One region of the Pseudomonas sp. FW305-E2 genome, then DNA from elsewhere that is predicted to be linked to it. Evidence: predicted binding sites of a transcription regulator. Region 1 holds the regulator's gene; the other holds the start of a gene.
What was found. Region 1 encodes FliA, which starts transcription of late flagellar genes. Its sites were predicted from a motif close to CTAAAGTTTNNNNNNNNNNNGCCGNTAA; they were not measured.
Positions count from the first base shown of each region.

Region 1 (14,400 bases):
GCATTGACCATCAGCACCCCCAGCAAGGGTGGGCTGTCGATCAGGGCATAGTCGAAATCCTGCCACAGCTGCGCCAGACTCTTGGCGATTACCAGGCCCAGGCCATTCTGCCCTGGCGACTGGCGCTCCAGCACCGCCAGGGCGGTACTCGACGGCAGCAGCGAAATGCGCTCATCGCTGGTGGGCAGCAGCAGTTGCCCGGGCAAGCCTTCGGGCACCGTGCCCTTGTGCAGGAACAGGTCGTAGCAGCTGTGTTCCAGGGCATCCGGGTTGTGCCCGAAGTAGCTGGTCATCGAGCCGTGCGGGTCGAGGTCGACGACGACCACGCGCTTGCCGGCCTCGGCCAGCAGGCCGGCCAGGGCAATGGTAGTGGTGGTCTTGCCGACACCACCTTTTTGATTGGCTACTGCCCAGACTCTCATCAAGCAAACTCTATCTATTGATTTGGCAGGGACACTGTAGAAACAACCGTCATGCGCAAAACTTCAAAGCTCGCACTCTCCTCTGGGGGAGCGGGCAAGCCCGCGAACACCGGCGTAGCCGGTGCCATTCACCGAGTCGCTGGCTTCGCGGGCATGCCCGCTCCCACAGGGGGCGGCGGCACATTCAAAATCGTGTTCGTATCAGCGACGGGGAATTGACGTATCACGGCCTCGCTACCGTTGCTTGTATTGCCGGTGCACTTTGTGTGCCAGCCCGGCGCAATGCGGCATCCGGTGTGGCATTGGCGCTGCCCGAGCCTGTCAGGCTGCGGCGCACTTCCAGATTACGGGAAATCACCAGCACCACCCGGCGGTTGCGTGCGCGCCCTTCGGCGGTATCGTTGCTGGCCACCGGCTGGTACTCGCCGTAGCCCACCGAAGCCATGCGTGCCGGGTTGACGCCCTCCATGGCCAGCAGGCGCACGATGCTGGCCGCGCGCGCCGAGGACAACTCCCAGTTGGTGGGGTACTGAGCGGTGCGGATCGGCAGGTTGTCGGTGAAGCCTTCGACGTGCACCGGGTTGGCGAACGGCTTGAGGATGTTGGCCACCTTCTCGATGATCGCAAACGCCTTGTCACTGGGCATCGCGTCACCACTGCCAAACAGCAGCGACGAGTTGAGCTCGATCTCGATCCACAGCTCGTTGCCGCGCACGGTCATCTGGTCGCTGTTGATCAGGTCGCCGAAGGCATCGCGCACGTCATCGCTGATGGTTTTCAACGGGTCGACATTGGTCGCCGCCAGGCCCGCTTCGGTCTGCTCGCTGTCTTTGACCAGCGGTTCGGCCGGGCGCACGCTCAGCGGCTGCTCATCGCCAATCGGGATCGGCTTCATGCTGCGCTCGGGGTCGTTGAATACCCCAAGCAAGGCCTGGGAAATAACCTTGTACTTACCCTCGTTGATCGAGGAAATGGAATACATCACCACGAAGAAGGCGAACAGCAACGTGATGAAGTCGGCGTACGACACCAGCCAGCGCTCGTGGTTTTCGTGTTCCTCGGTATGACGACGGCGACGCATGGGTTACTCCATGAAGCCTTGCAGCTTCAGCTCGATCGAGCGCGGGTTTTCACCTTCGGCAATCGACAGCAGGCCTTCGAGCAGCATTTCACGGTAGCGCGACTGGCGCATGACGATGGCCTTGAGCTTGCTGGCGACCGGCAATAGCACAAGGTTGGCACTGGCCACACCGTAAATGGTGGCGACAAAGGCCACGGCAATGCCATTGCCCAGTTGCGACGGGTCGGCCAGATTGCCCATCACATGGATAAGGCCCATGACCGCCCCGATGATGCCGATGGTCGGCGCATAGCCGCCCATGCTTTCGAATACCTTGGCTGCCTGGATGTCACGGCCTTCCTGGGTAAGGAAGTCGACCTCAAGGATGCTGCGGATTGCTTCCGGCTCGGCGCCATCCACCAGCAGTTGCAGGCCCTTGCGCGCATAGGGGTCGGGCTCGCTGTCCGCTACCCCTTCCAGGCCCAGCAGGCCTTCTTTGCGAGCGGTCAGGCTCCAGTTCACCACTCGGTCGATGCCGCCCGCCAGATCGACCCGCGGTGGAAACAGGATCCAACGCAAAATCTGCAAGGCACGCTTGAACGACGACAGCGGCGACTGCAACAACGCCGCCGCCAGGGTGCCTCCCAGCACGATCAGAGCCGCCGGGCCATTGACCAGAGCACCGACATGACCGCCTTCAAGGAAGTTGCCACCGACGATGGCAACGAAAGCCAGGATCAGACCGATCAGGCTAAGGACGTCCATCAGATGCACGCCTCCACCAGGTGCTTGCCGATTTCGTCAAGGCTGTACACGGCATCCGCCAGGTTGGCCTTGACGATGGCCATGGGCATGCCATAAATCACGCAGCTGGCTTCATCCTGGGCCCACACCGTGCTGCCCCCCTGCTTGAGCAGGCGCGCGCCCTCGCGGCCATCGGCGCCCATGCCGGTGAGCACCACCGACAACACCTTGTCGCCGTACGACTTGGCCGCCGACCCGAAGGTGATGTCCACGCACGGTTTGTAGTTCAGGCGCTCGTCGCCGGGCAGGATCTTCACCGTGCCACGGCCATCGATCATCATCTGCTTGCCACCGGGGGCCAGCAGGGCCAGGCCCGGGCGCAGCATGTCGCCGTCTTCGGCTTCCTTGACGCTGATGCGGCACAGCTTGTCCAGGCGTTCGGCAAACGCTTTGGTGAACGCCGCCGGCATGTGCTGGATCAACACGATCGGCGCCGGGAAATTGGCCGGCAGCTGGGTCAGTACCCGCTGCAGCGCCACCGGCCCCCCCGTGGAGGTACCGATGGCCACCAGTTTGTAGGGTTTGCGCTTGGGTGCCGGCGACTGCGAGGCCGCCGGTGTCGGGGCCGCTGCACGGGCAGGCGCTGCCGGGCGCGTCTGCGCCTGGCTGGCGAAGGTGCTGGCCGGCGCTGGAGTGGCGACCGGCGCCGTTCTGGCATAGCTGCCGATCCTGCGGTTGCTGCGCGAAATGGTGTGCACCTTCTCGCACAGCAACTGCTTGACCTTGTCAGGGTTGCGCGAGATGTCCTCGAAGTTTTTCGGCAGGTAGTCCACTGCGCCGGCATCCAGCGCGTCAAGGGTGACGCGGGCGCCTTCATGGGTCAGCGACGAGAACATCAATACGGGCGTCGGGCAGCGCTGCATGATGTGCCGCACGGCGGTAATGCCATCCATCATGGGCATTTCGTAGTCCATGGTGATCACATCGGGCTTGAGCGCCAGCGCCTGGTCGATTGCTTCCTTGCCGTTGGTCGCGGTACCCACTACCTGGATCGTTGGATCCGCCGAGAGGATTTCCGAGACACGGCGGCGGAAGAAACCAGAATCATCCACCACCAGGACCTTGACTGCCATAAACACTCCATTAGGCGGCGCAACCCGCCAGGGCGCGCCACCGAAATCAAATACGCCGCGCGGCGTAACGCTTGAGCATGCTCGGGACGTCGAGAATCAACGCGATGCGACCGTCGCCGGTAATGGTGGCCCCGGACATGCCCGGGGTGCCTTGCAGCATCTTGCCCAGCGGCTTGATGACCACTTCTTCCTGGCCCACCAGTTGGTCAACGACAAAACCGATGCGCTGGGTGCCGACCGACAGAATGACCACGTGGCCCTCGTGCTGCTCTTCGTGCACCTGGCCCTGGACCAGCCAGCGCTTGAGGTAGAACAGCGGCAGCGCCTTGTCGCGCACGATCACCACTTCCTGGCCGTCCACCACGTTGGTGCGCGACAGGTCGAGGTGGAAGATCTCGTTGACGTTGACCAGCGGGAAGGCGAACGCCTGGTTGCCCAACATCACCATCAGGGTGGGCATGATCGCCAGGGTCAGCGGCACCTTGATGACGATTTTGGAGCCTTGGCCCTTGGCCGAGAAAATGTTGATCGAGCCGTTGAGCTGGGAGATCTTGGTTTTCACCACGTCCATGCCCACGCCACGCCCGGACACATCGGAAATCTCGGTCTTGGTCGAGAAGCCAGGGGCGAAGATCAGGTTGTAGCAGTCCGACTCGCTCAGGCGCTCGGCGGCGTCCTTGTCCATCAGGCCCTTTTCCACGGCCTTGGCGCGCAGGATGTTCGGGTCCATGCCCTTGCCGTCGTCCGAGATCGACAGCAGGATGTGGTCGCCTTCCTGTTCGGCCGACAGCACTACGCGGCCGGTACGTGCCTTGCCAGACGTTTCACGCTCCTCGGGCATCTCGATACCGTGGTCGACCGCATTGCGCACCAAGTGCACCAGCGGGTCGGCCAAGGCTTCTACGAGGTTCTTGTCAAGGTCGGTCTCTTCGCCGACCAGCTCCAGATTGATCTCTTTCTTCAACTGGCGCGCCAGGTCGCGGACCAGGCGCGGGAAGCGGCCGAAGACTTTCTTGATCGGCTGCATACGGGTTTTCATCACCGCGGTCTGCAGGTCGGCGGTGACCACGTCAAGGTTGGACACGGCCTTGGACATGGCCTCGTCGCCGCTGTTCAGGCCCAGGCGCACCAGGCGGTTACGCACCAGCACCAGTTCGCCGACCATGTTCATGATCTCGTCCAGGCGCGCGGTATCGACGCGTACCGTGGTTTCCGCTTCGCTGGCGGCATGCTTTTCGGCGGCCGGGGCCGGCGCGCGAGGCGCCGCGGCAGGTTTGCTGGCCGGCGAAGGCGCTGGCGCGGCAGCGGGCTTGGCCACCGGCGGGCTTTCGGCCTTGGCGGCAGCCGGCGCTTGCGCCTGGACAGCAGCCGGGGCCTCTACAGCGGCAACATCGCCACCGAACTTGCCCTTGCCGTGCAACTGGTCCAGCAGGGCTTCGAACTCGTGCTCGCTGATTTCATCGCTGGCGGCACTGTTGTCGGGTGCGGCAGGCGCTGGTGCCTGGGCGGCTGGCAAGGCGCCAGCCTGGAAGGTGCCCTTGCCATGCAGCTGGTCGAGCAGCGATTCGAATTCGGCGTCGGTGATCTCATCACTGACCGCTTCGCTGCTGACGGCCACCGGCGGCGCGGCAACCTCGGCATTGAACTGGCCCTTGCCGTGCAACTGGTCGAGCAGTGATTCGAACTCGGCGTCGGTGATTTCATCACCCGCACCGCTGACAGTCTCGCCCTGCATCTGCTCGTCGGCCGCCGCTTGCGCCTTGACCGCATCGAGCGAATCGAGCAACTGCTCGAATTCGCTGTCAGTGATGTCCTGGTGTTGCTCCTCGGCCTCGGCCGGCGCGGCAACCGACACGTCGGCAACCGGTGCCGGTGCAGGCGCTGCAACAGTTTCGGCTGCGCCAGGTTCGGCCAGGCGCGACAACGCTGCCAGCAGTGCAGGGGTGGCCGGTGTCACTTCGGCACGCTCGCGCACCTGGCCAAACATGCTGTTGACCGTATCCAGTGCCTCGAGCACCACATCCATCAGTTCCGCATCGACCCGGCGCTCACCTTTGCGCAGGACGTCGAACACGTTCTCGGCGATATGGCAGCACTCCACCAGCTCGTTCAGCTGGAGGAAGCCGGCGCCCCCTTTTACAGTGTGGAAACCGCGAAAGATCGCATTGAGCAGGTCGGCATCGTCAGGTCGGCTTTCCAGCTCGACCAGTTGCTCGGACAATTGCTCAAGTATTTCGCCGGCTTCTACCAGGAAATCCTGGAGGATTTCTTCATCGGCGCCGAAGCTCATCAAACGTGCTCCTTAAAAACCAAGGCTGGACAGCAGATCATCGACATCGTCCTGACCGGACACGACGTCTTCACGCTTATCGGCATGAATCTGCGGACCTTCACCCCGAGTCGGATGTTTTTCTCGATCTTTTTCTGCACGCAATTGATCGTGGTCATGTTTTATACCGGCAAAGCGGTCGACCTGGCTGGCCATCAGCACCAGCTTGAGCAGGTTGCTTTCCACCTCGGTCACCAGTGCGGTGACGCGCTTGATCACCTGGCCGGTCAGGTCCTGATAGTCCTGGGCCAGCAAAATGTCATTGAGGTGCCCGGAAACCTTGCGGTTACCCTCGGCGCTGTGCGTCAGGAAACTGTCGACGCGCTTGACCAGATCACGGAATTCCGGCGCAGCCACTTCGCGGCGCATAAAGCGCTGCCAGTCGGTGCTCAGGGCCTTGGCCTCGCTGGCCAGCTCATTGAGCACCGGTGTGCTTTCCTCGACCAGGTCCATGGTGCGGTTGGCCGCGCCCTCGGTCAGCTTGACCACATACGACAGGCGCTCGGTGGCGTCGGTAATTTGCGACACCTCTTCTGCCTGCGGCATGGTGGGGTCGATCTGGAAACTGACGATGGCACTGTGCAGCTCGCGAGTCAGCTTGCCGACTTCCTGGTACAGGCCGCGGTCGCGGGTCTGGTTCAGTTCGTGAATCAACTGCACCGCCTCGCCGAAACGGCCCCGCTCCAGGCTTTCGACCAACTCCTGGGCATGCTTCTTCAGGGTCGACTCGAACTCGCCCAAAGACGTTTGTGATGAATCCATGACGCGCCCCCCTGACGTGACTCAGCCGTTGACGCGTTCGAAGATCTTCTCGATCTTCTCTTTGAGCACCTGAGCGGTGAACGGTTTGACCACGTAACCATTGACGCCGGCCTGTGCCGCTTCAATGATCTGGTCGCGCTTGGCTTCAGCGGTCACCATCAAGACCGGCATGCTTTTCAGCTTGTCGCTGGCACGCACTTTACGCAGCAGGTCGATGCCGGACATGCCCGGCATGTTCCAGTCGGTCACCAGGAAGTCGTAGTGACCGTTTTCCAGCATCGGCAACGCCGTGGTGCCGTCATCGGCTTCGTCGGTGTTGGTGAAACCCAGGTCACGCAACAGGTTCTTGATGATCCGCCGCATCGTCGAAAAGTCGTCAACGATGAGGATTTTCATGTTCTTGTCCAATTAGACCTCCAAGCAGTCTCAAACGCGCTCGGCCTACCGAGCACGCACTCATTCAATTCGGTACAACGTGGAAAACGACTGCAACGACAGTGGGCTCAACGCACCCGCCATTCCCCCAGGCGGCTGCGCAGGCGCGCGGCACATTGGCTGTGCAACTGGCTGACCCGCGACTCGCTGACACCCAGCACCTCACCGATTTCCTTGAGGTTCAGCTCTTCGTCGTAGTACAGCGCCAGCACCAGGCGCTCACGCTCCGGCAGGTTGGCGATAGCCTCGGTCAGGGCAGCCTGGAAGCGCTCCTCCTCCAGGCCGCGCGCAGGTTCGACCTGGCCACTGGCGCCATCCTCATGCAGCCCTTCGTGCTCGCCGTCCTGCAACAGGTCGTCAAAGCTGAACAGGCGGCTGCCCAGGGTATCGTTCAAGATCCCGTAGTAATCATCGAGACTCAATTGGAGTTCGGCAGCAACTTCATGATCTTTAGCGTCACGGCCTGTTCTGGCCTCAACTGCACGCATGGCATCACTGACCATACGGGTGTTGCGGTGTACCGAACGCGGTGCCCAATCGCCTTTGCGCACTTCGTCCAGCATGGCCCCGCGGATGCGGATGCCGGCGTAGGTCTCAAAGCTGGCGCCCTTGCTGGCGTCGTATTTGTTGGCCACTTCCAGCAGGCCGATCATGCCGGCCTGGATCAGGTCCTCGACTTGCACATTGGCCGGCAACCGCGCCAACAGGTGGTACGCGATGCGCTTGACCAGCGGGGCGTAGCGTTCGATCAGCTCGTACTGGGCGTCCTTCGCCGCCCGGCTGTACATCTTGAAGCCACTGGCGTTCATAGTACGGGTCCCGCGCTGGTGGGTTGCACCAAGCGCTCGACAAAGAACTCCAGATGGCCGCGCGGATTGGCCGGCAGCGGCCAGCTGTCGACCTTCTGGGCAATCGCCTTGAAGGCCAGCGCGCACTTGGAGCGAGGGAAGGCTTCGTAGACGGCACGCTGCTTCTGCACCGCCTTGCGCACGCACTCGTCGTACGGCACGGCACCCACGTACTGCAGGGCAACGTCAAGGAAGCGGTCGGTGACCTTGGTCAGCTTGGCAAACAGGTTGCGCCCTTCCTGCGGGCTCTGCGCCATGTTGGCCAACACACGGAAACGGTTCATGCCATAGTCGCGATTGAGCAGCTTGATCAACGCGTAGGCGTCGGTAATCGAGGTAGGTTCATCACACACCACCAGCAGCACTTCCTGGGCGGCGCGAACGAAGCTGACCACCGAGTCACCGATACCCGCAGCGGTATCGATCACCAACACATCGAGGTTGTCGCCGATTTCGCTGAACGCCTGGATCAGCCCGGCATGCTGGGCCGGGGCCAGATGCACCATGCTCTGGGTACCCGAGGCTGCCGGTACGATGCGCACACCGCCGGGGCCCTGCAGCATCACGTCACGCAGCTCGCAACGCCCTTCAATCACATCGGCGAGGGTACGTTTGGGGGTAAGGCCCAGCAACACGTCGACATTGGCCAGGCCCAGGTCGGCGTCCAGCAGCATGACCCTGCGGCCAAGCTCGGCCAGCGCCAGGGACAAGTTCACTGAAACGTTAGTCTTGCCGACGCCACCTTTGCCACCGGTCACGGCGATCACCTGTACGGGATGCATGCTACCCATGTCTGTTCTTTACCTTGTCTCGCTGGGACTCAGGCCACACGTAGGGCAATTCTGCGTGCCCCTTGGCATAGCGACTTTGCACACGCTTCATGGTCAACCCGCTCGCCGTGGGTTGTGATAGAGATCAGCGAACATGTCGGCCATGGCCTCTTCGCTGGGCTCGTCCTGCTGCTGCACATTCACCGCCCGCGTGACCAACTGGTGGCCCCTTGGCAGGTGCAGGTCGTCAGGAATGCGTGGGCCATCGGTAAGATAGGCCACTGGCAGTTCATGACTGATGGCAAGGCTCAACACATCGCCAAGGCTTGCCGTTTCATCGAGTTTGGTCAGGATGCAGCCGGCCAGGCCACAGCGCTTGTAGCTGTGGTAGGCGGCGGTCAGCACCTGCTTCTGGCTGGTGGTGGCCAGCACCAGGTAGTTCTTCGCGGCAATGCCACGCCCGGCCAAGGTTTCCAGCTGCATGCGCAGCGCAGGGTCGCTGGCTTGCAGGCCGGCAGTATCGATCAGCACCACGCGCTTGCGCAGCAGTGGCTCCAGCGCTGCTGCCAGCGACTGGCCCGGGTCGACGTAAGTCACCGGCACGTTGAGGATGCGGCCCAGGGTCTTGAGCTGCTCCTGGGCGCCGATACGGAAGCTGTCCATGCTCACCAGCGCCAGGTTCTGCGCGCCGTACTTGAGCACGTAGCGCGCGGCCAGCTTGGCCAGGGTGGTGGTCTTGCCCATACCCGCCGGGCCGACCATGGCGATCACCCCGCCCTCTTCGATCGGCTCGATTTCAGGTACTTCGATCATCCGCGCCAAGTGAGCCAGCAGCATGCGCCAAGCCTGGCGCGGTTCCTCGATCTCGGCGGTCAGGTCCAGCAGCTCGCGGGCGATCGGCCCGGACAGGCCGATGCGCTGCAGGCGGCGCCAAAGGTTGGCCTGCTGCGGCTTGCTGCCCTGCAGCTGATTCCAGGCCAGCGAACCGAGTTGCACTTCCAGCAGCTCGCGCAGGCCCGACAGCTCCGAGCGCATGGCATCGAACAGGCGCGGGTCAACCGGCGCAGCAGCCGGTACGGCAGCGGCCTCAGGGGCATCGACGTGCGGCTCGATCAACGGTTCGGCAGCGGTCAAAGATTGCCCGGCGAACAATTGGCGGTTGTTGTCGCTGCTGTCCTGACGCTGGTCCAGCTCGGCCTGGGCAGTGGCAATGCGCGTGTGGGTCTTGCGCAGCTCTTCTTCCAGCTCGGCGTTGGGCACACGCGGGGCCAGGGCGGACAGCTTGTAGTCCAGCGCGGCCGTCAGCTCGACACCACCGGCAATGCGGCGGTTGCCAATGATTGCGGCATCGGCGCCCAGCTCGTCACGGACCAGTTTCATGGCCTGACGCATATCGGCGGCGAAAAATCGCTTAACTTGCATTATCCCCTACCTCAGCCGTTAGGGCCCACGGTGGCAACGATGGTGACTTGCTTGTTGTCAGGTATTTCCTGATACGCCAGAACATGCAAATTCGGTACAGCCAGGCGACCGAAACGCGACAACATGGCGCGGATCGGGCCGGCGACCAGCAGGATGGCCGGCTGACCCTGCATTTCCTGGCGCTGGGCCGCCTCGATCAGCGAACGTTGCAGCTTCTCGGCCATGCTAGGTTCCAGAAGAACACCGTCTTCCTGACCTTGCCCGGCCCTTTGCAGACTATTCAGCAAAATCTGTTCCAACCTTGGCTCCAGGGTAATCACTGGCAGCTCCGACTCAACGCCGACAATGCTTTGCACGATGGCGCGACACAATCCGACGCGCACCGCCGCCACCAGTGCGGCGGTATCTTGACTCTTGCCGGCGTTGTTCGCGATGGCCTCGGCAATACTGCGAATATCGCGCACTGGCACCTGTTCCGACAACAGGGCTTGCAGCACCTTGAGCAGCCCCGACAAGGAAATGACACCCGGCACCAGCTCTTCTGCAAGTTTAGGCGATGCCTTGGCAAGCACCTGCAGCAGTTGCTGAACCTCTTCGTGGCCGATCAGCTCGTGGCAATGTTTCTGCAGGATCTGGTTGAGGTGGGTGGCCACCACGGTGCTGGCATCGACCACGGTGTAACCCAGCGACTGCGCCTGTGAGCGCTGGCCGACGTCGATCCACACCGCTTCCAGGCCAAACGCAGGGTCGCGCGCGGCAATACCGTTGAGGGTGCCAAACACCTGCCCAGGGTTGATCGCCAGTTCGCGGTCCGGGTAGATCTCCGCCTCGGCCAGAATCACCCCCATCAAGGTCAGGCGATAGGCGCTGGGTTGCAGGTCGAGGTTGTCACGAATGTGCACGGTGGGCATCAGGAAGCCCAGGTCCTGCGACAGCTTCTTGCGCACGCCCTTGATCCGCGCCAGCAACTGGCCGCCCTGGTTGCGATCGACCAGCGGGATCAGCCGATAGCCGACCTCCAGGCCGATCATGTCGATGGGAGTGACGTCGTCCCAACCCAGCTCCTTGGTTTCCAGCGCACGCTGTGGCGAGGGCAGCAGGTCCTGCTGACGCTGCGCCTCTTGCTGGGCTTTGACCTTGGCCTGTTGCTGCTTCTTCCACACCAGGTAGGCGCCGCCGGCCGCCATCAGGCCGAGGCTGAGGAAGGCAATGTGCGGCATGCCCGGCACCAGGCCCATGACGATCATCAGCCCCGCCGACACCGCCAGCGCCTTGGGCGAATCGAACATCTGCCGATTGATCAGCTTGCCCATGTCTTCAGAGCCTGAAGCACGGGTGACCATGATCGCGGCGGCGGTGGACAGCAGCAGTGATGGCAATTGCGCCACCAAACCGTCACCAATGGTCAGCAGGGCGTAGACCTTGCCGGCCTCGCTGAACGACATATTGTGCTGCAGCATGCCGATGAGCATGCCACCGATCAGGTTGATGAACAGGATCAGCAAGCCGGCGATGGCGTCGCCGCGCACGAACTTGCTGGCACCGTCCATCGAACCGTAGAACTCGGCCTCCTGCGCCACCTCGGCACGGCGGTGCTTGGCCTGAGCCTGGTCGATCAGGCCGGCATTGAGGTCGGCGTCGATGGCCATCTGCTTGCCGGGCATGGCGTCGAGGGTGAAACGCGCACTCACTTCCGAGATACGCCCGGCACCCTTGGTCACCACCACGAAGTTGATGATCATGAGGATGGCGAACACCACGGCACCGACCACGTAGTTACCGCCGATCACCACCTCACCGAAGGCCTGGATCACTTTACCGGCAGCGCCATGGCCCTCCTGGCCATGCAGCATGACCACACGGGTGGACGCGACGTTCAGGGCCAGGCGCAACAACGTGGCCACCAGCAGGATGGTCGGGAACGCGGCGAAGTCGAGGGGGCGCAGGGCGTATACACAGACCAGCAGCACAACGATCGACAGGGCGATGTTGAAGGTGAAGAACACGTCGAGCAGGAACGGCGGTATCGGCAACATCATCATTGCCAACATCACCAGCAGCAACAGCGGCACCCCCAGGTTGCCCCGGCCGAGCCCGGCCAGGTTGTTGCGGGCGTTGCTGATTAACTGAGTGCGATCCACCGCGAGTCCTCTTGATGCAAAACTTTGACGCCCAGGGGGCGCCTGGGCGTGGCTTTGCAAGAAGCTTTCCAACTTTGCTCGGCGAGGGATTTATGTGGCTGGTACCGGCCCTTTCGCGGGTGAACCCGCTCCTACACGACGGCCTGCGCCCAACCACCGACAGGTGTCCACCACCGTATGGGAGCCGGCGCGCCCGCGAAAGGGCCAGAAGCCGTGATACAAGGTCAACTGTCGCGGCGCAGGTCCGGCGGGATCGGCAGGTCGTCTTTCAGCGGCTCTGGGCGCTTGCCTTTGCCGGATCGGTATTGGCGAATCTGGAACACATATGCCAACACCTGGGCCACCGCCAGGTACAGGCCAGCAGGGATTTCCTGCTCAATTTCGGTGGAGTAATAGATCGCCCGCGCCAGCGCTGGCGACTCGAGAATCTGGACCTTGTGCTCCACGCCAATCTCGCGGATCTTCAAGGCAATGAAGTCGGTCCCCTTGGCCAGCAACAGTGGCGCCACCCCACCCTTCTCCGGGTCGTATTGCAAGGCCACCGCATAGTGCGTCGGGTTGGTGATGATCACGTCTGCATCAGGCACCGCCGCCATCATGCGCCGCTGCGAAGCCTCGCGCTGCAGCTGGCGAATACGCTGTTTGACCTCGGGTTTGCCTTCGGAGTCCTTGTACTCGTCACGCACCTCCTGCTTGGTCATCTTCAGCTTGCTGTGTGCCTGCCACAGCTGGAATGGTACATCCGCCGCCGCAATCAGCAACAACCCTGCCGCCATCCACAGCGCACTCCAGCCAACCACCTGAACACTGTGTATGATCGCTTGATCCAAAGGCTCGTTGGCAATGGAGAGCAACGCCTGGCGGTCGTTGACCAGCACCACTATCGCCACTACCAGAATCACGAAAAACTTGGCGAGCGCCTTCAACAACTCGGTCAGGGCATTCATCGAGAACATGCGCTTGATCCCCGACAACGGGTTCATGCGGCTGAATTTCGGCTGCAACAGGCTGCCGGAAAACAGGAAACCGCCCAGGGCGATGGGTGCGACAAAGGCGATCACGAACAACAGGATCAGTATCGGCTGTACCGCCCAGATGGCCATCTTGCCCGAAGCCAGAAGAAAGGCCCCCATGGCGCGCTCGTCGACGATGATGTCGCGGGTCAGGCTGAAATTCATGCGCATCATGGCAAGCAAGGTCTCGGCCAGGTGCCCACCAAACGCCAGCAAGCCACCCGCGCCGGCCAACGTCACCGCCACGGTGTTCAACTCTTTGGAGCGCGCGATCTCTCCCTTCTCGCGGGCAGTGCGCTTGCGCTTCTCGGTGGGCTCTTCTGTCTTGTCCTGACCGCTCTCGCTTTCCGCCATGATCAGCGCGCCCTTGCCAATTCACGCAACCATTGCAGCGCTTCGCTGGCCAATGCCTGGTAGTGGGAGAGGATATCGGCCAGGCCGATCCAGAAAATGGCCATGCCCATGACCAGGGTCAACGGGAAACCGATCGAGAAGATATTCAACTGCGGTGCCGCACGGGTCATCACGCCAAAGGCGATGTTCACAACCAGCAGCGCAGCGATTACCGGCAGGATCAACAAAAGCCCAGCACCGAACACCCAACCCATGCGTCCGGCCAGCTCCCAGAAGTGATTGACCACCAGCGCACTCCCCACCGGCAAGGTGGTAAAGCTCTCGGTCAGCACCTCGAACACCACCAGGTGCCCGTTCATCAACAGGAACAGCACGCTCACCAACATGGTCATGAACTGGCTGATTACCGTGACGTTGACCCCGTTGGCGGGGTCAACCATCGAGGCGAAGGCCATGCCCATCTGCACCGCAACAATCTGCCCGGCAATCACGAAAGCCTGGAACAACAACTGCAAGGCCAGGCCAAACAGCGCGCCAACGATGATCTGCTCGGCGCACAGTAGCAAACCGCGCAGGCTCAGCGGGTCGAATTCAGGCAGCGGTGGCAGTGCAGGCACGATCACCACAGTAATCGCCACTGCCACGTAGAGGCGCACCCGCGCCGGCAACATGCGGGTACCGAAAATCGGCATGGTCATCAGCACCGCCGTTACTCTGAACAACGGCAGGATGAAGGTGGCGACCCAGGTGCCGATCTGCGTATCGGTCAGTTCCAGCATTGTCGCGTCAACCAATCAGCTGCGGGATGCTGGTGTATAGGCTGGTGATGTACTCCATGAACTTCTGCACCAGCCACGGCCCGGCAATGATCAGCGTGATCAGCATCACCAGCAGGCGCGGCAGAAAGCTCAGGGTCTGCTCGTTGATCTGCGTGGCTGCCTGGAACATCGCCACCACCAGACCCACC
Region 1 is NZ_JBYSYE010000010.1:108,593-122,992, reverse strand. It holds gene AC3WLP_RS11600 (ParA family protein) at 1-422, opposite strand, end outside; gene motD (flagellar motor protein MotD) at 646-1,503, opposite strand; gene AC3WLP_RS11590 (flagellar motor protein) at 1,507-2,247, opposite strand; gene AC3WLP_RS11585 (protein-glutamate methylesterase/protein-glutamine glutaminase) at 2,247-3,359, opposite strand; gene AC3WLP_RS11580 (chemotaxis protein CheA) at 3,406-5,649, opposite strand; gene AC3WLP_RS11575 (protein phosphatase CheZ) at 5,662-6,450, opposite strand; gene AC3WLP_RS11570 (chemotaxis response regulator CheY) at 6,472-6,846, opposite strand; gene fliA (RNA polymerase sigma factor FliA) at 6,954-7,694, opposite strand; gene fleN (flagellar synthesis regulator FleN) at 7,691-8,524, opposite strand; gene flhF (flagellar biosynthesis GTPase FlhF) at 8,618-9,925, opposite strand; gene flhA (flagellar biosynthesis protein FlhA) at 9,937-12,066, opposite strand; gene flhB (flagellar biosynthesis protein FlhB) at 12,291-13,433, opposite strand; gene fliR (flagellar biosynthetic protein FliR) at 13,436-14,212, opposite strand; gene fliQ (flagellar biosynthesis protein FliQ) at 14,220-14,400, opposite strand, start outside.

Region 2 (14,400 bases), on a different contig from region 1:
TGGTGGGCGCCTGGTGGTGGTTGACCCGCGGCGTAGCGAAACGGCGGCAATGGCTGACAGCCATTTGTTCATACGCCCCGGTGGTGATGCAGCCCTGTTGTGCGGCTTGCTCAACACATTGTTCGAAGAAGGCCTGGCACGGGGCTCGCACTTGCCGGTCAACGGCCTGCAGCAGGTGCGCGAGGCCATTGCGCCGTTCAGTGCCGAGGCCGTGAGCGCCCAATGTGGTATTGCTGCAGCGGATATTCGCCAGCTGGCACGCGACTTCGCTGCTGCCGGGCAGGCCGTGTGCTACGGCCGCATGGGCGTCTCGACCCAAGCATTCGGTACCCTTTGCCACTGGCTGGTGCAACTTGTGAACCTGGTGACCGGCAACCTCGACCGCACAGGCGGCGCATTGTGCACGGAGCCTGCCGTCGACCTGGTGGCAACCACCTCGGGCGGCCATTTCAACGCCTGGCAGAGCCGTGTGTCGGGTTTGCCCGAGTACGGCGGCGAGCTGCCGGTGGCTGCCCTGGCCGAGGAAATGCAAACACCGGGCGAAGGGCAGGTGCGCGCCCTGGTGACCGTTGCCGGTAACCCTGTGTTGTCCACGCCTAACGGCCGCCAGCTGGATACGGCGCTGGAGGGTCTGGAGTTCATGCTCAGTATCGATCTCTACATCAACGAAACCACCCGTCATGCCGACTTGATCCTGCCCTCCACCTCAGCGCTGGAGAACGACCATTACGACAGCACCTTCAACTTGCTGGCAGTGCGCAATGTTACGCGCTTCAACCGGGCGATCCTGGCCAAGCCGGAGGGGGCACTGCATGACTGGGAGATCTTCGTCGGCCTGGCCCAGGCGTTTGCCAAGCGTGCCGAGTTGGCGTTGAAGCCGACCTGGTCGCCTGCGCAGATGATTGATCAAGCCCTGCGCAAAGGGCGCTATGGTGAAGCAACGCCTTGGCAGCTCTCCCTGGCAACACTGGACGATCACCCGCACGGGCTTGACCTGGGGCCGTTACGCAGCAACCTCGCTGGGCGCTTGGCGACCGCCAGCAAGGCTGTCGAAGCAGCCCCTCAGGTCTTGCTGGACGACTTGCACCGCCTGGCGCGAATGACGCCCCCAGTGCCGGGCGAGCTGCTGCTGATTGGGCGCCGTCATGTGCGCAGCAACAACTCGTGGATGCACAACTTCCATCGCCTGGTGAAAGGCAAGCCACGGCATCAGTTGTTGATGCACCCGCAAGATTTACAGCAGCGGCAACTGCAGGATGGCCAGCGCGTGCGCATCCGTTCGCGTACTGGCTCACTGGAGGTCGAGGTGCAGGCCTGCGAGGACATGATGCCCGGTGTGGTCAGCTTGCCCCATGGTTATGGTCATGGTCGTCAGGGCGTGCACCTGCAGATCGCCCAGGCGCAACCCGGCGTGAGTGCCAATGACCTGACCGATGAGCGCTTTCGGGACCAGGTTTCCGGGAACGCTGCGCTCAATGGCGTACCCGTGCAGGTCGAGGCCGCTTGAGGAACGGCAAGGCCGAGCACGGCGCTCGGCTTTCCGATACAATGCGACACCGTGCCGACGACTGTGTCGGATAGTTCAGCCGAGGTGCTACATGGATATCATCGAAACGATCAAAGAGCAGATTGCCAACAACACCATTCTGCTTTACATGAAAGGCTCGCCGAATGCCCCGCAGTGCGGCTTCTCTGCGCGTGCATCGCAGGCCGTGATGGGTTGTGGCGAAAAGTTCGCCTACGTCGACATCCTGCAGAACCCGGAAATCCGCGCCAACCTGCCAAAATACGCCAACTGGCCGACCTTCCCGCAACTGTGGGTAGCCGGTGAGCTGGTTGGCGGCAGCGACATCATGCTGGAAATGTTCGAGAAGGGTGAGCTGCAAACCCTGATCAAGGAAGCGGCTGCCAAGGCCAAGGCTTCTGAAGCCTGATCTTCCGGCAAACATAAAAAAACCCGCGATCAGCGGGTTTTTTTATGGGGCGAATAGTTACTCTTCGCCCATCTGCGATTGCAGGTAGTTCTCGATACCGATCTTGTCGATCAGCCCCAGTTGGGTTTCCAGCCAGTCGATGTGTTCTTCCTCGGACTCGAGAATATCTTCGAGCACGTCACGTGAGCCGAAGTCGCCAGCGGTTTCACAATGAGCGATGGCGGCCTTCAGGTCGACCAGGCCTTGCTGTTCAATCTTCAGGTCACACTCGAGCATTTCCTTGGTGTGCTCGCCGATCAGCAGTTTGCCCAGGTCCTGAACGTTAGGAATACCTTCGAGGAACAAAATACGCTTGATCAGTTTGTCAGCGTGCTTCATTTCATCGATGGATTCTTTGTACTCGTGCTTGCCGAGTTTGTTCAGCCCCCAATCTTCGTACATGCGTGCGTGCAGGAAGTACTGGTTGATCGCGACCAGCTCGTTTCCGAGGATCTTGTTGAGATGCTGGATGACGCTTACGTCGCCTTTCATGTCGGGTTCCTGCCCTGTAGAAGTGTGTCACTCCACTGAAGTTTGAGCCCGATACTTAGGTGTGTCAAACCTAAGTTCTTGAATACTAAGTGAAAATTAATAGGAATAAGAATGTTTGTGAACCGCGTTGCAACGCTAACTTGTTGAATTTCGGGCATAAAAAAACCGGACATCAGGTCCGGTTCTTGAAATTCTGCGTTCAGGCAGCGGTAAATTCGACGGGATAGGGCAAGGCCGCCTGGCTGACCTGAAGCTCGGTCAGGGTCTCGCGGACCACCTGCTTGGCCACGCAAGCGCATTTCCCACACTGGCTGGCGACATTGGTGGCGGCGCGCACTTCCTTGTAACTGCAGCATCCTTCATAGATCGCATCGCGGATCTGTCCGTCGGTAACGCCGACACAAAGACACACATACATAAGGGCTGACCATCGCTGGTTGGGTCGATGGGTTGGAGCTTAATGTTAATGAGAATGCTTGTCAAAGATCTTTCTGAGGGTGCTGTGCTTGAGCGACCGGTGGTCGCTTTGTCGACGGAGTCGGCCTGTCATGAGAAGCCGTGTATGATGGTCGGCCTTTGTTGGATGTCGGGCAAGCCCGTCTGGCCCGGCAAACGGTTTTTCACCCTCATCAGGAGATTACAATGAGCGTACTCGTTGGTAAGAAAGCCCCCGATTTCACCGTTCCGGCCGTGCTGGGCAATGGCGAGATCGTCGATAGCTTCAACCTGGCCTCGGCCATCAAGGGCAAGTACGGCCTGGTGTTCTTCTACCCGCTGGACTTCACCTTCGTCTGCCCGTCCGAGCTGATCGCCCTGGACAACCGCATCCCTGACTTCCAGGCGCGCAACGTGGAAGTGATCGGCGTGTCGATCGACTCGCACTTCACCCACAACGCCTGGCGTAACACCCCGGTCAACAATGGCGGCATCGGTCAGGTGAAGTACACCCTGGCTGCCGACATGACCCACGAAATCTGCAAAGCCTACGACGTTGAGTCCGAAGGCGGCGTGGCCTTCCGTGGTGCCTTCCTGATCGATACCAACGGTGTTGTCCGTTCGCAGATCGTCAACGACCTGCCACTGGGCCGTAACATGGACGAGCTGCTGCGCCTGGTTGACGCTCTGCAGTTCCACGAAGAGCACGGCGAAGTGTGCCCTGCCAACTGGAAAAAAGGCGACAAGGGCATGAACGCTTCGCCTGAAGGCGTTGCTGCCTACCTGAGCGAGAACGCTGGCAAGCTGTAATTGCTGCGTGCATGAAAAAACCGGCCTTCGTGGCCGGTTTTTTTATGCCTTCCTGTGCCGGCCTCTTCGCGGGCGCGCCCGCTCCCACCGATTTTCTGCATGCCTGAAGGCAAAGGTGAACCTGTGGGAGCGGGCGTGCCCGCGAATGCCTTTGGCAGATCAATCGTTGAAATCGCGCCAGCCGCCCATTTCTTTCCAGCGGTTGACGATGCCGCAGAACAGCTCAGCCGTTTTCTCGGTGTCATAACGTGCCGAGTGCGCCTCACGCCCGTCGAAATCGATGTCAGCGCTCTGGCAGGCTCGTGCCAGCACGGTCTGGCCATACGCCAGGCCCGCCAGGGTGGCGGTGTCGAAGCTGGAGAACGGGTGGAACGGGTTGCGCTTCAGGTCATTGCGCGCCACTGCTGCATTGAGGAAACCCAGGTCGAAGCTGCTGTTGTGGCCGACCAGAATTGCCCGCTTGCAGCCGTTGGCCTTGAGTGCCTTGCGCACGCCACGGAAGATGTCGGTCATCGCGCTTTCCTCGCTGACCGCCATGCGCAGCGGGTGGTCCAGCTTGATCCCGGTGAACTCAAGTGCGGCCGGCTCGATGTTGGCGCCCTCGAACGGCTCCACGCGGTGGAAGTAGGTGTGTTCGGGGAACAGGAAGCCTTTCTCGTCCATGCCGATGGTGACGGCGGCAATTTCCAGCAATGCATCGGTAGCGCTGTTGAAACCACCGGTTTCAACATCCACCACGACCGGCAGATAGCCGCGGAAGCGCTCGGCCATCGGGTGGCGAGGACCGCTGCTGCCTTGGGTGTCCAGGTCGTCTTCGTAAAGGTCTTCGCTCACGCGTTTTTCTCCAGCAGGCGCCAGCGCAGTTTTTCGCCAGCGCGCAGCGGGACTACGGTTTGCTCGCCAAATGGCAGGCTTTCCGGAGCGGTCCATTCTTCGCGGACCAGGGTAATGGTGTCGGTGTTCGCCGGCAGGCCATAGAAGGCCGGGCCGTGCAGGCTGGCGAAGCCTTCCAGCTTGTCCAGCGCGTTACGCTGCTCGAACGCTTCGGCGTACATCTCGATGGCCGCATAGGCGGTGTAGCAACCCGCGCAACCGCAGGCTGCTTCCTTGGCGTGACGGGCATGAGGTGCCGAGTCGGTGCCGAGGAAGAACTTCGGATTGCCGCTGGTGGCTGCGTCCAGCAAGGCCACCTGGTGGGTGTTGCGCTTGAGGATCGGCAGGCAGTAGAAGTGCGGGCGAATGCCGCCGACCAGCATGTGGTTGCGGTTGTACAGCAGGTGCTGGGCGGTGATGGTCGCACCCACGTTGGCCGGGGCCTCGGTGACGAACTGCGCGGCATCGCTGGTGGTGATGTGTTCGAACACCACTTTCAGCGTCGGGAAGCGCTCGACCACACGGCGCATGTGCTCGTCGATGAAGCGCTTCTCGCGGTCGAACACGTCGATCTCGCTGCGGGTCACTTCGCCATGGACCAGCAGCGGCATGCCCACTTCCGCCATTGCCTCTATGGCCGGGAAGATGTTGTCGATGCTGGTCACGCCGGAATCGGAGTTGGTGGTGGCGCCGGCCGGGTACAACTTGGCGGCGTACACGAAACCGCTGGCCTTGGCCGCGCGGATGTCCTCGGGGCTGATGTTGTCGGTGAGGTACAGCACCATCAGCGGCTCGAAGCGGCTGCCGGCCGGGCGGGCAGCCAGAATGCGCTCACGGTAGGCGCCGGCCTCGTTGGCAGTGCGCACCGGCGGCACGAGGTTGGGCATGATGATGGCACGGGCGAAGGTACGCGCCACGTCGCCAACGGTGTGGGGCAGGACGGCACCATCGCGCAGATGGATGTGCCAGTCGTCGGGGCGCAGGAGGGTCAGGCGATCGGACATTGGGGATTCCAGGCGGGTCGAACTCAAGCCCCAATCCTACCGGAAAACCCCGGGGCGAGCACGGCTATCAAGTTTTCCGGACAGCGTCCGATAGCCTGCAGGTAAGCCGCCAGAATTTGTGGAGCCGCCCGTGCGCCAGCGTTACCTAGCCCTGTTGACCCTGTTCGCCAGCCTGCCGGCCGGCGCACTGACTTTCCAGACGCGCATGGAAAATATTGCCTGGAAGGTCGAGGGTGACCAGTTCGAGTGCCGTCTGAGCCAGCCGATCGAAGGTTTCGGCAGCGGTACGTTCGTGCGTCGGGCAGGCGAGCAGCCGGTGTTCCAGCTGTGGTCGGACAGCAACGTACTGGGTGCAGGCACCGCCAGCCTGCTGGCCGCGGCAGCGCCGTGGCAACCAGGGCGTGGCGATATCAACCTGGGCAATGTGCGTATGGCCCGCAGTGGTGTGCTGTTCAGCTCCTCCCAAGGGCAGGCCAGCCGGCTGATCAACGGCTTGCTCGACGGGCGTAGCACCGTCGTGCGCAACTACACCGGTGAGGCGGGCAGGCCGATGGAGGTGCGAGTGCTGCCGGTCAGCTTCGCCAAAGCCTACAATGACTATCAGGTCTGTGCTGGCAAACTGTTGCCGATGAACTACGACCAGGTGCGCCAGACCCAGGTGGGTTTCCCCGGGGGCGGTATCGAGCTGGATGCAGCAGCCAAGGCGCGGCTGGACGTGATCCTCGATTACATGAAAGCCGACCCGACGGTGAATCATGTCGAGCTCAACGGCCACTCCGACAACAGTGGCAACCGCCTTACCAACCGCGACCTGTCGCGCCGTCGGGCATTGGCCGTTGCCGATTACTTCAAGGCTAACGGTGTGCCGGAGGAGCAGATCACTGTGCGCTTCCATGGCGAACGTTATCCGCTCGCGAAGAACAACAGTGCGTCGAATCGGGCGCGTAATCGGCGGGTGAATATCGAGCTGGATCGGGTGGCGGTGGTTGAGAAACCGGTGGAAAAGCCGGTTGAGCAAGCGGCGCCGGCTGTTGCACCTGCCTCGGGCGTCCCGGGGGCGAAGGCGCCCTGAGATCTGGTCGGTGCATGTCATGGGCTCGCATCAAGGCCGCCATGGGTTCGTCATAACATTTTCAGCGCCTGTGAGATCGAGCGCCGCGCGGGCGGCGCTTGGTCTCACAGGCGCAGAATGTGTCGAGGCGGACACCTGGCGGCGCTCGGTCTCACAGGCGCAGAATGTGTCGAGGCGGACACCTGGCGGCGCTTGGTCTCACAGGCGCAGAATGTATCGAGGCGGACACCTGGCGGCGCTCGGTCTCACAGGCGCTGAACTCCTCCAGGCATGCACGCTGCGGTTCGACGCCCCTCCATGGTCCTCATGCCTCATGCCTCATGCCACATCCCGCAACCGACCGCCCGTCGCCCCTACGAAAGTTCTTGTCGCTTTGTCGTCAGAAGCTGTCGCCCCACTGTAAATTTATCCGCAACGCCGGTAGAATCGGTCCCTTTCCGTACAACCCCGTGGAGTGATGGCATGGCGGACGTAAAAAAGGTCGTACTGGCGTATTCCGGCGGCCTTGATACTTCGGTGATTCTCAAGTGGCTGCAGGATACCTACAACTGCGAAGTGGTGACCTTCACCGCTGACCTGGGGCAGGGCGAAGAGGTCGAACCGGCCCGTGCCAAGGCCCAGGCAATGGGCGTTAAAGAGATCTACATCGACGACCTGCGCGAAGAATTCGTGCGTGATTTCGTGTTCCCGATGTTCCGCGCCAACACCGTCTACGAAGGCGAGTACCTGCTGGGTACTTCCATCGCCCGTCCGCTGATCGCCAAGCGTCTGATCGAAATCGCCAACGAAACCGGCGCTGACGCCATTTCCCATGGCGCCACCGGCAAGGGTAACGACCAGGTGCGCTTCGAGCTGGGTGCCTATGCCCTGAAGCCAGGCGTCAAGGTCATCGCCCCATGGCGTGAGTGGGACCTGCTGTCCCGCGAAAAGCTGATGGACTACGCCGAGAAGCACGGCATCCCGATCGAGCGCCACGGCAAGAAGAAGTCGCCGTACTCGATGGACGCCAACCTGCTGCACATCTCCTACGAGGGCGGTGTCCTGGAAGATACCTGGACCGAGCACGAAGAAGACATGTGGCGCTGGAGTGTCTCGCCTGAGAACGCCCCGGACCAGGCTACCTACATCGAGCTGACCTACCGCAATGGTGACATCGTTGCCATCGACGGCGTCGAGAAATCCCCGGCCACCGTCCTGGCAGACCTGAACCGTATCGGTGGTGCCAACGGCATCGGCCGTCTGGACATCGTCGAAAACCGTTACGTCGGCATGAAGTCGCGCGGTTGCTACGAAACGCCTGGCGGTACCATCATGCTCAAGGCACACCGTGCCATCGAGTCGATCACCCTGGACCGCGAAGTCGCTCACCTGAAAGATGAGCTGATGCCAAAGTATGCCAGCCTGATCTACACCGGCTACTGGTGGAGCCCGGAGCGTCTGATGCTGCAGCAGATGATCGATGCTTCGCAGGTCAACGTGAACGGTGTGGTGCGCCTGAAACTGTACAAGGGCAATGTGACCGTGGTTGGCCGCAAGTCGGACGATTCGCTGTTCGATGCCAACATCGCCACCTTTGAAGAAGATGGTGGTGCCTACAACCAGGCAGATGCTGCTGGCTTCATCAAGCTCAATGCACTGCGTATGCGCATTGCCGCCAACAAGGGCCGTTCGCTGCTCTGATTGCTGGTGTGTGCGAAAACCCCGGCTCAGTCCGGGGTTTTTTTATGCCCGCGCAAAGGCGGGTCGTTCAACTTCGATGGCTCACATCATCGCCCTCAAGTGCGCTGATCGAAAGCTGCGCACATTGACGTCTCTCCAGATTGCAAAAGCGCCAGACTCGCGTTGGCTCGGGCGGTTGGGCAAGTGCGTGCAAGAGTTGCTGCTCCATCATGCGATAGGCGTCGGGGCCGGAGAACATGAACGTGACAGGCTCGCCCTGTACCGCCTCACGGGCATCATTGGAAATCGCGGGTGTGGCCACACTGTTCAGTGCTGGCGTGTTGGGCTGTGCTGTGCTGTCGGGTAGCGGGTTGTAGAACGACTTGTAATTGAAGTTGAGCGTCAGAAAGAACAGTGCCGTCAGAAAGAATGGAAAGCCTACCAGGAACCAGGTGTAGAGCTTTTGGCTGGACTCGCCGAGAAATGGCAGTGTGGCAAGGGCGGAGGCTTCGATGATCCCCGCGAAGATGGCAATGATCGTCAGCGGGGCGACAGGTTGTGCTTGGGTCATATGGGCCGTCTCCAGCGGTTTTGTCCATCTTTACCTTACCGCTGTACTCAACTAAAGGCTGGATTGTTTCCCGGGGGAGGAATGATCGTCAGAGAACCCTCTTGTATGGCTTTTTCAACGTGTTTGAATCGGAAGTTTTCCTCTGCTGAAGATCAGTATTCAACTGGTACGTTTATGACTGCGGGTGGTACCGTTTCTTTCGGTAATAAGTAATTTGTTTGTTACAACCATAGTCATTATGTGTAGGAAGTTTCTGTAAGTTCTGTAGGCTTTTTCTGTCCATCGCTTTCGCTGGTAAATCGCCGCGCCAGCAAGCGTCCTGTCGGTTATCGTGGCGTGCCAAAGCAACAACACTGTATGGATATCGCATGAATAAAGTGCTTATCGTGGATGATCATCCGGTCATACGCCTGGCCGTACGCATGCTGATGGAGCGGCATGGGTATGACGTTGTGGCGGAGACTGACAATGGGGTAGCTGCGCTGCAGCTGACGCGGCAACACCTGCCGGATATTGTGGTGCTGGATATCGGTATCCCGAAGCTGGATGGCCTGGAGGTGATTGCCCGCATGGCGACATTCAGCCCGGGTAGCAAGGTACTGGTGCTGACGTCGCAGGCCCCCGGCAACTTTTCGATGCGCTGCATGCAGGCAGGGGCGGCGGGTTACGTGTGCAAGCAGCAGGAGCTTACCGAACTGCTCAGCGCTATCAAGGCTGTGTTGTCGGGTTACAGCTACTTCCCCAACCAGGCCTTGCATGCGTCACGTGGCAGGGGGGCGGGCAGCGAGACGGATATGGTGAATCGCCTGTCTGCGCGAGAAATGACGGTGCTGCAACAACTGGCGCGAGGGCGTTCGAACAAGGAGATTGCCGACAGCATGTACCTCAGTAACAAGACGGTCAGTACCTACAAGTCACGGCTGCTGCTCAAGCTCAATGCACGGTCATTGGTTGACCTGATCGAGCTGGCGCAACGGCAAGGTCTGAACTGATCGCCAAGCCTTGAAGCCTCCAGCCAGGAGGCTTTGCCAAGGCTATCGGTCCTTGACTACGGGACCCGCACTACAGGTCGTAATCGAAATCGGCCAACTGCTTTTGCAGGCGCCGTTCTTCCAGCATGTTGTCGATGGTGCGGCGTTTGCTCAGGTTGGTTTTTGCTGTTTCAACCTGTGGCTCCGCGTCATCGTCTGCGGCAACAAAATCATCATCGATCGACAGGTCGTCTTTATCGGTACTCATGAGTCGCTCCAAGCCAAGGGGCCATTGGCCGTCCTTATAACCAGAAAGCAGACGCTGGTAAAAAAGATTTTTTCAATCGACGTGAGTGGTTTTTGGCAATCGGCTCAATCGTCGGAGGTTTTGTGCTTGTACTCGCACAAATCTTCGATCCTGCAGCTGCCGCACCTTGGCTTGCGCGCCTGGCATACGTAGCGCCCGTGCAGGATCAGCCAGTGGTGGGCGTCGAGCAGGTAGTCCTTGGGTACAAACTTGACCAGTTTCTTTTCCACTTCCAGCACCGTTTTGCCTGGCGCGATGCCCGTGCGGTTACTCACCCGGAAAATATGAGTATCCACGGCCATGGCCGGTTGGCGAAACGCCGTGTTAAGCACCACATTGGCGGTTTTGCGGCCGACGCCGGGTAGCGCCTCCAACGCTTCGCGGGTTTGCGGTACCTGGCTGTCGTGGCGCTCGATCAGCAGCCGGCACGCTTCTATGACATTCTTGGCCTTGCTGTTGTAAAGCCCGATGGTCTTGATGTATTCGCTGAGGCCTTCAACGCCCAGGGCATAGATGGCCTCGGGGGTGTTGGCGACGGGGAACAGGCGGGCAGTGGCCTTGTTGACGCCGACGTCGGTGGATTGCGCGGACAGTGTCACGGCGACCAGCAGTTCAAACGGGGTCGTGTAGGCCAGTTCGGTCTTGGGGTCGGGGTTGTCTTCGTGCAGCCTGCGAAAAATCTCCAGGCGTTTGGCGGCATTCATGAAATCAGGGCTTTCCTTGACGAGGTGGGTGGGCAGGGCCCGGAAGCAGGCGATTGTACAAGGCCAACAGCAGACCCAGCAGCAGTAGCGCACCGGGTGCGAGGCTGGCCAGGTGCAGCTCGGCATGGTCAGCCAGCCATTGGCGGCTGGTGCCCAGCAGCAGGCAAATGGCAAAGACAGCGCCGAGGTGCCTTGCGAGCAGGCGCCAGCGGCGTTGGTCAGGTAGCAGGTGGTCACTGGCCAGGCATTGCAGGCACAACAATGCGGGATAGTGGCCCAGGGCAATGGCCAGCGGTAGCAGCCAGGCCCGCAGGGCCAACTGCAGGCAACTGGCCAAGGCTGCCAGCAGCAGCAGGCTAGCCATTACATAGGCCCAGCTGGCCATGTGTTTACGCAGTGGCGCCAGCAACAGTTGGTGCAGGCACCCCATCAGTACTGCGCACAGGCCGATGGCCGCGCCTTCAGCCAGCGTTCGGGTGGCACCCAGCAGTGGCGCCAGGCTCATGGCCAGCAGGCAGAACCTATTCATGGGTGGCGCCCTCCAGCAATACACTACGCTGCTCGTCGAAATAGCTCAGCGCATCCTGCAATGCGGCGATCACCGCGCGCGAGGTCACGGTTGCGCCGGCCAATTGGTCAAAGTCACCCTGGTCCCGCTTCAGCGCCCAGTGATCGCCCTGATCGCGGTTGTTGAACTGACTCAGCCAGTGCAATCGCGGATCCCCCAGGCGATCGCCCAGCCCGGGGCTTTCCTGTTGTTCGACAACCTGGCTGCCGATCAGCCGGCCGTCCGTGGTGATGGCGACGCTCAGCACGATCGGCCCGGCATACCCCTGGGCCTGTGTGATCAGGATAATGGCGCTTGGCTTACCTGCCAAAGTGGCACGGTAAGCCGCCAGGATACGGCTGTTGGGCCTCTGTGCGGCGGGCCTTGGCAGCGGGCTTTCCAGGGGCTGGTTGTCATAGCTACCGTCGGGCAGCACGGCCAGCCGTTGGCGGCTTTGCAGCTGCTTTTCAGCGCCGGCGATGGCCGGACCGGTCCACTGCCGCCAGGCCAGGGTGGCAGACACTGCCAATACTCCAGTCAGCAGCAGCAGGCCTACATCCCGAACCCCGCGCTTCATCGGGCTGCCTGCTGACGCTGCGCAGCCATGCGCTCGAGCGCCGGTGCCAAAAGGTTCATCAGCAGGACGGCGAACGCGGTGCCATCCGGGTAGCTGCCCCATGTACGAATCAGGTAGATGAGCACCCCTGTCCCCACGCCGAAGCACAGCTTGGCCCAGTCGTCTCTGGGGCCGGACACTGGCTCGGTCGCAATGAAGAAGGCTGCCAGCATGGTCGAGCCGGAAAACAGGTGCAGCAAAGGCGAGCCATTGGAGTCCGACCCCGAACCGTTCCAGCCCAACAGGCTGAATACCACTAGCCCTGCCAGCAAACCTGCCGGCGCATGCCAACTGATCACCTTGCGTTGCATCAAGAACAGGCCGCCAAGCAGGAATGCCAGGTTGACCCATTCGCTGCCTGCCCCGCCAATGTTGCCAAAGCCCGGATGGCTGGCGAACAGCTCGTCGATGGTCAGGCTGCGGTTGTGGCGCAAGCCGTCGAGCAATGTCGGACGGGCCCAGGCATCGATCTGTTCGCCCCCAGCGAACACCTGCTGCACGCTGTCGAGCAGGCCAGGGGCCTGCCCAGGCCAATGGTTCATCTGCAACGGGAAGCTGAGCAGCACGAAGGCATAACCCACCATGGCCGGATTGAACAGATTTCGCCCGACCCCGCCGTAGGCCTGCTTGCCGATACCGATCGCGACACTTGCCGCGATGACCGGCAGCCACCATGGCGCCAGGGTGGGCAGGGCGGCCGCCAGCAGCACGGCGGTCACCAGTGCGCTGCCGTCGTTTAGCGCCTGGCTCAGTGATTGGCTGCGCAGTGCCAGCAGCAATGCCTCGCACAGCAGCGCGGCACTGGCGCACAGCAACAGGTTCAGCATCATGCCCCAGCCATGCAGCCACAACAGCGCCAGCAGTCCAGGCGTGCAGGCGAGCAAGACCAGGCCCATGCTGGTGCGTAGGCGGGGATCGGGACTGCTCATTGGCCAAACATTCCGTTGAAACCGGAAAGCGCCATGGCCATCACCCCGGCACCAATCAATTCGATGGGCAGGCCGCGCAGCGCGTTGGGGATATCGGCGTGGGCGCTGCGCTGGCGCAGGTCGGCGAACACCATCAGCGCCAGCCAGAAGCCGCCCCCCGTCAGCAAGCCTTGGAGCAGCATGGTTGGCCAGGTGCCGTCGTCGCTTGTCTGTTGCAAGGCCAGCCCAAGTACTGCTGCATTGCTCAACAGCAACGCTGGCAACCCCACTACAGGCCAGGCCGGGCGCCACTTGGCCAATAGCCAGGGCAGGCCCCAGGCGAGCAAAGCCAGCCAGGGCAATAGCAGAAACAGGGCAAGATCGTGGATGTGCAACGGGGCAAGTACCGCGTGCACCAGCAACTGCGCGCCGATTACACCCAGGGCGATGCACAGGGCGCAGGCCAGGCCGTGCACTTGCAGTTGCAGCCCGGAGAGTGGCTGTCGAAGCAGGCACAGGTGATTGATCAGTGCGGCGCTGATCAGGACCAGGATGTAGTCATTCATGAGATGACGATAGCCGGGAATCGGGGCGATTGTCCGGGTTTGGCATGAAGGGGCCTGCGTAATTGTGGGAGCGGGCAGGCCGCTCCCACAATGGCCCGCAGGGCGGTTACTTGATGCGCTGGCCTGGCTTGGCGCCGCTGTCCGGGCTCAGCAGGTAGATTTCTTCACCGCCAGGGCCGGCAGCCATGACCATGCCTTCGGACACGCCAAAGCGCATCTTCCGGGGTTTGAGGTTGGCTACCATCATGGTCAGGCGGCCTTCCAGCTTGGACGGGTCTGGGTAGGCCGACTTGATGCCGGAGAACACGTTGCGGCGCTCGTCACCAATGTCTAGGGTCAGTTGCAGCAACTTGTCGGCACCCGCCACGGCTTCAGCCTTGACGATCAGCGCCACACGCAGGTCGACGGCAGCGAAGGTATCGAACTCGATCTCTGCCGACAGCGGGTCCTTGGCCAGCTCGCCATTGCCCGCCGGGGCCTTGGCTTCGGCTGCCAGCAGGTCTTCCTTGCTGGCAGCGACCATGGCTTCGACCTTGGCCGGCTCGATACGGCTCATCAGGGCCTTGAACGGGTTAAGTGTGTGGTTTTCCAGGCGTGTCAGGTGGTCGTTCCAGGTCAGCGGGGCCACGTTGAGGAAAGCCTCGGCGTCAGCGGCCAGCACCGGCAGTACCGGTTTGAGGAAGATCACCAGCTGGCGGAACAGGTTGATGCCTTGGGCGCAAATGGCCTGGACTTCATCCTGTTTGCCTTCCTGCTTGGCCAGTGACCACGGTGCCTTGTCGGCGATCCAGGCGTTGGCGCGGTCGGCCAGTGCCATGATTTCGCGCATGGCGCGGCCAAAATCACGGGCTTCATAGGCTTCGGCGATGGAGGGGGCGGCAGCCAGGAAGGC
Region 2 is NZ_JBYSYE010000018.1:2,636-17,035, reverse strand. It holds gene AC3WLP_RS15235 (molybdopterin-dependent oxidoreductase) at 1-1,507, shown strand, start outside; gene grxD (Grx4 family monothiol glutaredoxin) at 1,599-1,934, shown strand; gene bfr (bacterioferritin) at 1,992-2,465, opposite strand; gene AC3WLP_RS15220 (bacterioferritin-associated ferredoxin) at 2,665-2,883, opposite strand; gene AC3WLP_RS15215 (peroxiredoxin) at 3,108-3,710, shown strand; gene rnt (ribonuclease T) at 3,870-4,481, opposite strand; gene pyrC (dihydroorotase) at 4,541-5,587, opposite strand; gene AC3WLP_RS15200 (flagellar protein MotY) at 5,718-6,659, shown strand; gene AC3WLP_RS15195 (argininosuccinate synthase) at 7,122-8,339, shown strand; gene AC3WLP_RS15190 (hypothetical protein) at 8,407-8,889, opposite strand; gene AC3WLP_RS15185 (response regulator transcription factor) at 9,258-9,881, shown strand; gene AC3WLP_RS15180 (PA3496 family putative envelope integrity protein) at 9,952-10,128, opposite strand; gene nth (endonuclease III) at 10,233-10,871, opposite strand; gene AC3WLP_RS15170 (hypothetical protein) at 10,876-11,400, opposite strand; gene AC3WLP_RS15165 (RnfABCDGE type electron transport complex subunit G) at 11,393-11,995, opposite strand; gene AC3WLP_RS15160 (RnfABCDGE type electron transport complex subunit D) at 11,992-12,963, opposite strand; gene AC3WLP_RS15155 (Rnf-Nqr domain containing protein) at 12,960-13,508, opposite strand; gene metG (methionine--tRNA ligase) at 13,615-14,400, opposite strand, start outside.
Region 2: the regulator FliA is predicted to act here: its motif matches at 5,654-5,681, upstream of AC3WLP_RS15200 (flagellar protein MotY).